Regions from separate parts of the Klebsiella sp. R445 genome, predicted to be linked through region 1. Evidence: predicted binding sites of a transcription regulator. Region 1 holds the regulator's gene; each other region holds the start of a gene.
The links. The regulator LexA, encoded in region 1, represses DNA repair genes until DNA is damaged. The targets are predictions, from matches to a motif close to TNCTGTATGTACATACAGNA.

Region 1 (3,280 bases):
TAGGCGGTGAAGGTCAGCATGGTCATCAGGAGGGCGTTGACGGCGACGATATCGCCCCCGAGACGAGCCCCGAAAACGGTCACCGCCCCGAAGCACAGCTGCAGCAGTAAGGAGCGCAGCATGATATCGCGGTTTAATGCCAGCAGCCGTCGCACATCCCCGCGCCAGGCATTCTTCAGTATGCTGAAGGACACGCCACGCAGCACCAGCACGTGCCTTGCCATCAATAGCCCGATGATAAAGGTGGCGTATTCAGCGACCACCGTCGCCAGCGCGGCCCCCTGCACGTTCATGTGCAGGCCCATCACCAGCCACAGGTCGAGGACAATATTCAGCAGGTTGCCAACCACCAGCAGGATCACCGGCGCGCGGGCATACTGCACGCCCAGCAGCCAGCCAAGCAGCACCAGGTTTGCCAGCGAGGCCGGAGCGCTAAGCCAACGAATATCCAGGAAGCGTTGTGCCTGTTCCAGAACCGCCTGATTGCCGCCCACGATATGCAACGCCAGGTCGATCAGCGGTGCCCGGAACAGGACAATCATCAGGCCGGCCCCTAAGGCCAGCCCCAATGGCTGCACCAACGCCCGCGCCAGACGGAGGGGGTCTTTTGCGCCAAAGGCCTGAGCCGTCAGCCCGGTGGTGCTCATCCGCAGGAAAAGCAGCAGCATGAAAAGGAAACTGGTGGTCGTGGCACCCACCGCGACGCCGCCGAGATAAACCGGGCTGTCGAGGTGGCCGATAACGGCGGTATCAACCAGACCCAGCAGCGGGACGGTGATATTGGAGAAAATCATGGGTAGCGCCAGGCGCCACAGGGCTTTATCAGCGGCGTGAAAGAGCATAGGAAAGAGCCTGACTGAGAGAAGACAGCGCAGCATCATCCATCAGACGATGCTGCGTGGTGAAGGTGTTACAGCCACTCTCCGTTGCGGATCACGCCAACGGCCAGCCCTTCAATAGTGAAATTTTGTTCGCGCAGATTCACCACGATCGGTGAAAACTCGCTGTTTTCTGGCAGGAGTTCGACGATGTTGCCCTGTTTTTTAAGGCGTTTAACCGTCACTTCTTCGTCGATACGCGCCACGACAACCTGGCCATTACGCACATCCTGCGTTTTATGCACTGCCAGCAGATCGCCGTCGAGGATACCGATATCTTTCATCGACATACCGCTAACGCGCAGCAGGAAATCGGCATTCGGCTTGAACATCGCCGGGTCGACCTGGAAATGGCCTTCGATATGCTGCTGAGCCAGCAGCGGCTCACCGGCGGCCACGCGGCCGATCAGCGGCAGACCGGGTTCTTCTTCCGTCAGCAGACGAATACCGCGGGAGGCACCAGAGATAATCTCGATTGCGCCTTTACGGGCCAGCGCTTTCAGGTGCTCTTCCGCCGCGTTCGGAGAACGGAACCCCAAGCGCTGAGCAATTTCCGCACGCGTCGGCGGCATGCCCGTCTGGCTGATATGATCCCGAATGAGATCAAACACCTCTTGCTGCCTGGTCGTTAACGCTTTCATCCCGCCCCCTGGGTGTATATACAGTTATGCTGTGAGTATATACAGTTAACGGTGATTTTGGAATCAAATTTCACACAAAAATCAGGAGATACTTTCCATTTTTGCGCAGCCGATCGCCCATCACGCCTGGCGACGAATTAATGGTAATGCGCCCACAGCAAAAGCCCCCAGGTGATCAGCGCGATCGCGATAGCCAACAGTACCGCCGCGGACCCCATATCTTTCGCGCGCCCTGACAGTTCATGGTGTTCCGGGCCAATACGGTCCACCACCGCCTCAATCGCGCTATTAATAATTTCGACTATCATCACTAACAGGACCGAGCCGATCAGCAGCACACGGGTGATAGCGTCAACGTCCAGCCAGCAGGCGATCGCCACGGCAATAATCGCGGCGACGCCTTCCTGACGAAAGGCGGCCTCATTTATCCATGCCGCACGGAACCCTTTCCAGGAATAACCTGCCGCTTTAATAATTCGGGTTAACCCAGTGGTATTATTGGCCATCAAAAGAACCTTTTTATGTAAATGACGTCAATGAGTGTACGCGTTTGCCGTGTGGCAACGGAAATTTTGCGCGCTTTCTGTTATTCTTGCCGCGCATTTGCATGATTAACCAGAGGCTTCACATCGTTTATGTCCGGCTGGCAACGAATTTACTATAAATTACTGAATTTACCATTACGGGTGCTGGTAAAAAGCAAGTCTATTCCCGCAGAACCTGCTCAGGAATTAGGGCTGGATACCTCGCGTCCTATTATGTATGTCCTGCCTTATAACTCGAAGGCAGACCTGCTGACGCTGCGCGCCCAGTGCCTCGAGCACGATTTACCTGACCCGCTCGAACCGCTGGAAATCGACGGTGCTCTGCTGCCGCGCTACGTCTTCATCCACGGCGGCCCGCGTGTATTCACCTATTACACGCCGAAAGAAGAGTCCATCAAGCTGTTCCACGACTACCTGGATCTGCACCGTAACCATCCTGACCTGGACGTGCAAATGGTGCCGGTGTCGGTGATGTTCGGCCGCGCGCCAGGACGTGAGAAAGGCGAAGTGAACCCGCCGCTGCGCATGCTGAACGGCATTCAGAAATTCTTCGCCGTGCTGTGGCTGGGACGTGACAGCTTTGTCCGCTTCTCCCCGCCGGTGTCGCTGCGCAGAATGGCTACCGAGCACGGTACCGATAAAATTATCGCCCAGAAACTGGCACGTGTCGCGCGTATGCACTTCGCCCGCCAGCGTCTGGCGGCCGTCGGCCCGCGCCTGCCCGCGCGTCAGGACCTGTTCAACAAGCTGCTGGCCTCAAAAGCCATCGCCCGTGCGGTGGAAGATGAAGCGCGCAGCAAGAAAATCTCCCACGAGAAAGCACAGCAGAACGCCGTCGCGCTGATGGAAGAGATCGCGGCTAACTTCTCCTACGAGATGATTCGCCTGACCGACCGCGTGCTCGGGTTTACCTGGAACCGTCTGTATCAGGGGATCAATGTCCATAACGCCGAGCGCGTGCGTCAGCTGGCGCATGAAGGGCACGAAATTGTCTACGTGCCGTGTCACCGTAGCCATATGGACTACCTGCTGCTCTCCTACGTGCTGTATCACCAGGGTCTGGTGCCGCCGCACATCGCCGCCGGTATCAACCTGAACTTCTGGCCAGCAGGCCCGATATTCCGTCGTGGTGGCGCCTTCTTTATTCGCCGTACCTTTAAGGGCAATAAGCTCTATTCCACGGTGTTCCGCGAATATCTCGGCGAGCTGTTCAGCC
Region 2 (3,280 bases), 110 kb from region 1:
GGGAGAACTTCGCCGTCAGGTCACCGGTGCCACCCGCCAGATCCAATACAGTCTGACCACGGCGCACGCCGCTGCAATCAATGGTGAAACGCTTCCACAAGCGATGAATACCGAACGACATCAGATCATTCATAACATCATATTTCGCGGCCACAGAATGGAATACATGTGCCACCATGTCCGCCTTCTGCTCTTTGGCTACCGTCTGAAAACCAAAGTGCGTCGTTTCTTGTGAATCCTCAACCATCTCAATGCCTGCTTATCAAGAAAATGTTCGTCGAGTGTAACAGATTCAGCGCATTTCCCATACGCTTCAACGTGGCGTAGAGGGCTCCGCAGACATCTTCTGGTGGGCCGGGTCGGACATAAATTCGTTATCTTCCAGCGCGTTTTCGTCCTCTTCAGAACGATATTCATCATCCTGGGCGGTCGCCTGTTCAACTAAATCAGGATTAATCTCGCGCTTGACCTCTACGCCCAGTTCACGGAAGGACTCGGCCTGCACCAGCAGGTTGCCGCGCCCGGAGGCCAGCTTTTTCATCGCCTGGTGATAGTTATCCTGCGCTTTGTCGAGGCTCTGCCCGATAGCCGACATATCGTCGACGAACAGCCGCATTTTGTCGTACAGGCGCCCTGCACGCTCGGCGATTTTCTGTGCATTACGGCTCTGGTGTTCATAGCGCCATAGGTTGGCAATCGTGCGCAGCGCCACCAGCAGCGTGGTCGGGCTGACCAGCATGATGTTGTGCTTCAGCGCTTCGGTGATCAGTTCAGGTTGACGGTCTATCGCCAGCAGGAATGCCGGCTCGACGGGGATAAACATCAGGACATAGTCGAGCGAACGCAGGCCCGGCAGCTGTTGATAGTCTTTGCGCCCCAGCAAACGAATATGGTTACGCACCGAGGCGATATGCTCCTGCAGCGCCGCCTCGCGGGTGTAGTCATCTTCGGCGTTAAAATAGCGTTCATAGGCGACGAGGGTCATTTTGGCATCAATGACCACGTCTTTCCCCTGCGGCAGACGGACGATCACATCGGGCTGCATGCGTGAACGACCTTCCGTTTCGATGCTCACCTGGGTCTGGTACTCGTAACCCTCGCGCAGCCCGGATGCCTCCAGCACGCGGGTTAACACCACTTCTCCCCAGTTGCCCTGGGTTTTGTTATCCCCTTTGAGCGCCCGGGTCAGGTTCAGCGCTTCCTGAGCCATCTGGGCATTCAACTGCTGCAGGTTGCGAATTTCATGCGCCAGAGTATGCCGCTCGCGCGCCTCCTGACCAAAACTGTCCTGCACCTGGCGTCGGAAACCGTCCAGCTGTTCACGCAACGGCGTCAGCAGGCCGTGCAGGCTCTGCCGGTTCTGTTCATCCACGCGGCGGTTGCTGTGTTCAAAAATGCGGTTTGCCAGGTTTTCAAACTGCTCGCTCAGGCGCTGCTCGCTGTTGACCATCTGGCGAATTTTATCTTCCGCATGCATGCGGGTAGATTCAAGACGAGTGGTGACCTCACGGAGGTCGGCCTCCAGCGAGCTGTTGATTTCACGCAGGCTGCGCAGCTCGTTGTTCAGCAGCTCGCACTCGTCGCGCCAGTGGGCCTCCTGTACCAGCTGCTGGCGCGCGGCGCTGAGCTCGATGTCCAGCTCACGACGCTCTTCAATCAGATCGGCACGGATTTGGTCGGCTCTGGCTTTGGTCGCCAGCCATCCAGCAACCAGCCCGACGGCCAGCGCCACGATGGCACTTATCATAATCGAGATATCCACAACGCCCCCTGCGGCAACGGCTTACGGCACAAAAATAGAATTGTGCTGTACAAACGTCCAGTTGAAAAGGAATTTCCTGCGAGGCGCTGCGCAAAAAAGAAAGGCCGGAAGATCCGGCCTGGCATTAAGAGAGGGGGAACTACAGCAGGCGGCGTGCCGCTTCCACCACGATTTTTACCGCGTGGCTTTCTGTTTTCTTCATGGTTTCAGCATTCGGAATTTCCTGCTGGGTACGGTTCACGATAACCCCGGCCACCATCCCGGCACGCAGGCCCTGGCTGGCGCACATGGTCAGCAGCGTCGCCGATTCCATTTCGTAGTTCATCACGCCCATTGACTGCCACTCTTCCATCGAGCCTTTGAAACGGTTGACGACACGACCTGAGAAGGTGTCGTAACGCTCCTGGCCTGGGTAGAAGGTATCAGACGATGCTGTTACGCCAATATGCGTGGTCGCGCCGATCGATTTCGCCGCTTCAACCAGCGCAGTGGTGCACGCAAAGTCAGCCACTGCCGGATATTCCATTGGTGCAAAGTGCAGGCTCGCGCCGTCAAGGCGCACGGATGCGGTGGTCACCAGCACGTCGCCGACATTGATGTGCGGCTGGATTGCGCCGGTGGTGCCGATACGCAGGAAAGTACGAACCCCCAGTTGAGCCAGTTCTTCAACGGCGATGGAGGTGGACGGGCCACCGATACCGGTGGAGCACACGATAACCGGCTTGCCATCAAGCTCGGCACGCCAGGAGGTAAATTCGCGATGAGATGCCAGCTTGACCGGCTTATCCATCAGCGCGGCGATCTTTTCCACACGCTCCGGATCGCCAGGGACGATAGCCAGCGTAGCCCCTTGTAAATCGTTTTTGGTGAGGCCGAGATGAAAAACATCAGACTTAGACATAAAAAACTCCTCTGTGGGTCGAATTATCAGCAGAAGCAAAACGGTACTTTACAGAAGCTATCCGCATAATTTTGTGATGCCAATCACTACAGGTGAAAATCATTGCAATGATTTTCCATTAAAAAGTGATAAACATCACATTAACAAGTTATATTCACCGTGCCTGAACAAAAGATAGCCTGTTTGAGGCAGTGTGGTTCGTTAACGTCCGATCGATAACGTCTATACCCGCCATACTTCAAGCTGCATAGGTGTTGGCTGCGCCCCAGTCAGTTACCAGTGTAAGCTCCTGGGGATTTACGGCCTTGCCGCCTTTATGCAACTTGCCGTATTTAGGGTCTATAGTTATCGGTGCGCTAATAATTAAAGGGTACGGAGAATACCATGACCACAACCAAGCAACCTGGCTTTGCGCCTGCAGCCACGCCGCATGCTTCTACCGCTGTTCATACCTCGGAGGAGAGCATTATCACTGGCGAAACGTCGATCCCGACTCAGGGAGAGAATATGCCGGCGTACCACGCTCGCCCGAAAAACGCTGATGGCCTGCTGCCGGTCGTTATCGTGGTGCAGGAGATTTTCGGCGTTCATGAACATATCCGCGACATTTGCCGCCG
Region 3 (3,280 bases), 680 kb from region 1:
TGGTCTCTATCGGGCCAACCATTACCGGTCCGCACTCCCCGGATGAACAGGTGCATATCGAAAGCGTGGGCCAGTACTGGACGCTGCTGACGGAACTGCTGAAAGCGATTCCGGCAAAATAAGTTTTATCTGCGTCAACCTCGCCCGGATGAACGCTTATCCGGGCGACCTCACCTTCTTCATTCTGTAATTGATCAACGTCTCACCGCGCACGTCCACGTGCTGCTGTTCCACCACCCTGAATCCATGATGCTCAAAAAACGGTTTGGCCGTGATGCTCGACTCCACCGTCAGCGTACCGGACGGGATCTGCGCAGAGAGTGTCTCGAGCAGCCGGTTGGCAATGCCCTGACGGCTATGAGCCGGGGAAACGAACAGTAAATCGATATAGTGGTCCACGGCGGTAATAAACCCCACCGGCTGCTGGTCAAGTAGCGCCACCCACACCTGAGATTGCGCCATTTTTTGCCGCCAGCGCGCCTCATCCACCTGCGCCCAGGCGGCAATCTGCGGTGGGGAATAATCCTCGCTGGCGGTCTGTTGAATCGCCCGTAGAAAAAGGGAGCACAGTGCCGCAAAGTCGTTTTCCTGATACAGCCTGATCGTCAGCATTGTTATAATCCTAATACCAGCTGTCGCTCGAGCTGCGGGTCGAGTAACGTGACGTGTAACCCCACCAACCTGACCCCGCGGCCGCCCCGCCGCTCATGCCAGGCTTTATGGGCCGTTGAAATTAGATCGGCTTTGTTCAGCCGCGGCCAGACATGCTCCTGGGTGGTCAGTTGAAAATCATTAAACTTCAGCTTCACTCCCTGACGGGCGATCAGCAGGTCCGGTTTGACCTTCACCAGCCGCCGTTCCAGCTCCTGGTAGAGGTTTTCGATGATCGCTTCGCAATCGGCCCACTCATGGATGTCCTCAATCAGGGTACGCTCAACGCCCACCGATTTACGCTGCCGGGTATTGTTGATCTCGCGCTCGTCGATCCCCTGACTGCGCTCCCACAGAATACGACCAAGTTTGCCAAAGCGCTGGAGCAGCATTGCAAGGTCGCTTTTCTGGACATCTTCACAGGTACGCAACCCCATGCCTTCCAGCTTCGCCGCCGAGACCTTCCCCACTCCGGGGATCTTCGCCAGCGGCAGCGTGCGCACAAATTCTGCGACCTGATGCGGCGCAATCACAAACTGGCCGTTGGGCTTATTCATATCGGAGGCAATCTTGGCTAAAAATTTGACCGGCGCGATCCCGGCGGAGGCGGTCAGCTGGAGTTCGTCGAAAATGCTCCGGCGGATCTCTTCGGCCATCAGCGTGGCCGATCCCTGACAGTGAAGGCTGTCACTGACGTCGAGATAGGCTTCATCCAACGACAGCGGTTCAATCAGCGAGGTGTAGCGTGAGAATATTTCGCGAATATGCGATGACGCGGCCTTGTAGGCATCAAAGCGGCCGGGGAGCAGCGTCAGATGCGGGCACAGTTTGAGGGCCATCGCGGTGGGCATGGCGCTACGCACGCCAAATTTACGCGCCGGATAGTTAGCCGTACTGATAACGCCGCGCTGTACCCGGCTGCCGCCGATGGCGATCGGGATATCCCGTAGCGCCGGGTTGTCACGCATCTCGACCGCCGCAAAGAAGCAGTCCATATCGACATGAATGATTTTACGCATAGTGAGCCCCCACTTACCACTGGACAAGTATACAGCACAAATGAGGTAAATGAGAAGTGTACGAGGATCGCTCTGACATAAAGAAAATGCCCGGCATCGCTATGCGCTGCCGGGCATCAGGGGAGCAAGAGACGCTCAGAGGATACGGTTTTGCTGGCGTTGCGCCTCGCGGGCCAGGCGTTTTTTACGCGCATCGCACGGCTCAGGGCAATCACACACCTTTTCGATTCCCAGCGCAGTGATACCGCCACAGCTACCCTGGATGCTTTTACGCTTGATCAGATACCCCAGAGACATTCCGAGGATCACCAGCGCGAAAATCACAAAGGTTGCCACAAACACCGTCAACATCATCAACCTCCAAAGTCATCCAGCATGATGTTTTCATCCTCAACGCCAAGATCTTTCAGCATCTTGATCACCGCGGCATTCATCACCGGCGGCCCGCACATATAGAACTCGCAGTCTTCCGGGGCCGGGTGATCGCGCAGGTAGTTTTCATACAGCACATTGTGAATAAAGCCGGTATGGCCGTTCCAGTTGTCTTCCGGCAGCGGGTCTGACAGAGCAACGTGGAAGGTGAAGTTCGGATTCTCACGGGCCAGCTGTTCAAACTCGTCGTCGTAGAACATTTCACGCAGCGAACGCGCACCGTACCAGAAGCTGATTTTACGCTTACTGTGCAGCCGTTTCAGCTGGTCGAAAATATGCGAACGCATCGGCGCCATACCCGCACCACCGCCGATAAAGACCATTTCAGCGTCGGTGTCTTTGGCAAAGAACTCGCCAAACGGCCCGGAAATCGTCACCTTATCACCGGCTTTCAGCGACCAGATATACGAAGACATAATCCCCGGCGGGGCGTCCGGAACCTTCGGCGGCGGCGTGGCGATACGCACGTTAAGCATAATAATGCCTTTCTCATCCGGGTAGTTCGCCATTGAATAGGCGCGCAGCGTCGGCTCTTTGACGTCGGAAACGTAGCGGAACAGGTTGAATTTATCCCAGTCAGAACGGTACTCGTCCGGCACATCGAAGTCCGCGTAGGCCACTTTGTGCGACGGGCACTCAATCTGGATATAGCCCCCGGCGCGGAACGGAACGGCTTCGCCATCCGGCACCCGCAGCTTGAGCTCCTTAATGAAAGTTGCTTTGTTATCATTCGAGATAACTTCACACTCCCATTTTTTCACCCCGAAGATCTCTTCCGGGAGCTCGATCTTCATGTTTTGTTTTACCGCGACCTGGCAGGCCAGACGACAGCCCTCTTTCGCCTCACGCTTGGTAATGTGGGACAGTTCGGTAGGCAGGATATCGCCGCCGCCCTCTTTTATCGTGACCCGACACTGGCCACAGGAACCACCGCCGCCGCAGGCTGAAGAGACGAAGATGCCGTTGCTGGACAGCGTGTTCAGCAGCTTATCGCCCGCCGGGGTACGGATCTGTTTGTCCGCTTCATTGTTAATTTCAATGACCACATCACCAGCGTTGACCAGCTTCGATCGTGCCACCAGGATCAGCCCCGACAGCACCAGCACGATCATCGTGAACATCACTACGCCAAGAATAATTTCCATACTTTCCGCCCTTATAGCTGCACACCGGAGAAT

Region 2: a site for LexA is predicted at 1,806-1,825, ahead of rmuC (DNA recombination protein RmuC). Genes of this name have one in related genera too.
Region 3: a site for LexA is predicted at 1,688-1,707, ahead of dinB (DNA polymerase IV). Genes of this name have one in related genera too.

The regions. Positions count from the first base shown of each region.
Region 1 is NZ_CP180446.1:2,850,314-2,853,593, forward strand. Features, by position in the region: gene dinF (MATE family efflux transporter) at 1-842, opposite strand, end outside; gene lexA (transcriptional repressor LexA) at 911-1,519, opposite strand; gene ACMYSN_RS13350 (diacylglycerol kinase) at 1,657-2,025, opposite strand; gene plsB (glycerol-3-phosphate acyltransferase) at 2,155-3,280, shown strand, end outside.
Region 2 is NZ_CP180446.1:2,956,427-2,959,706, forward strand. Features, by position in the region: gene ubiE (bifunctional demethylmenaquinone methyltransferase/2-methoxy-6-polyprenyl-1,4-benzoquinol methylase UbiE) at 1-247, opposite strand, end outside; gene rmuC (DNA recombination protein RmuC) at 314-1,762, opposite strand; gene udp (uridine phosphorylase) at 1,902-2,663, opposite strand; gene ACMYSN_RS13835 (dienelactone hydrolase family protein) at 3,048-3,280, shown strand, end outside.
Region 3 is NZ_CP180446.1:2,166,653-2,169,932, forward strand. Features, by position in the region: gene pepD (zinc-binding metallopeptidase family protein) at 1-122, shown strand, start outside; gene ACMYSN_RS10120 (GNAT family protein) at 157-612, opposite strand; gene dinB (DNA polymerase IV) at 615-1,670, opposite strand; gene nqrM ((Na+)-NQR maturation NqrM) at 1,806-2,021, opposite strand; gene nqrF (NADH:ubiquinone reductase (Na(+)-transporting) subunit F) at 2,024-3,247, opposite strand; gene nqrE (NADH:ubiquinone reductase (Na(+)-transporting) subunit E) at 3,259-3,280, opposite strand, start outside.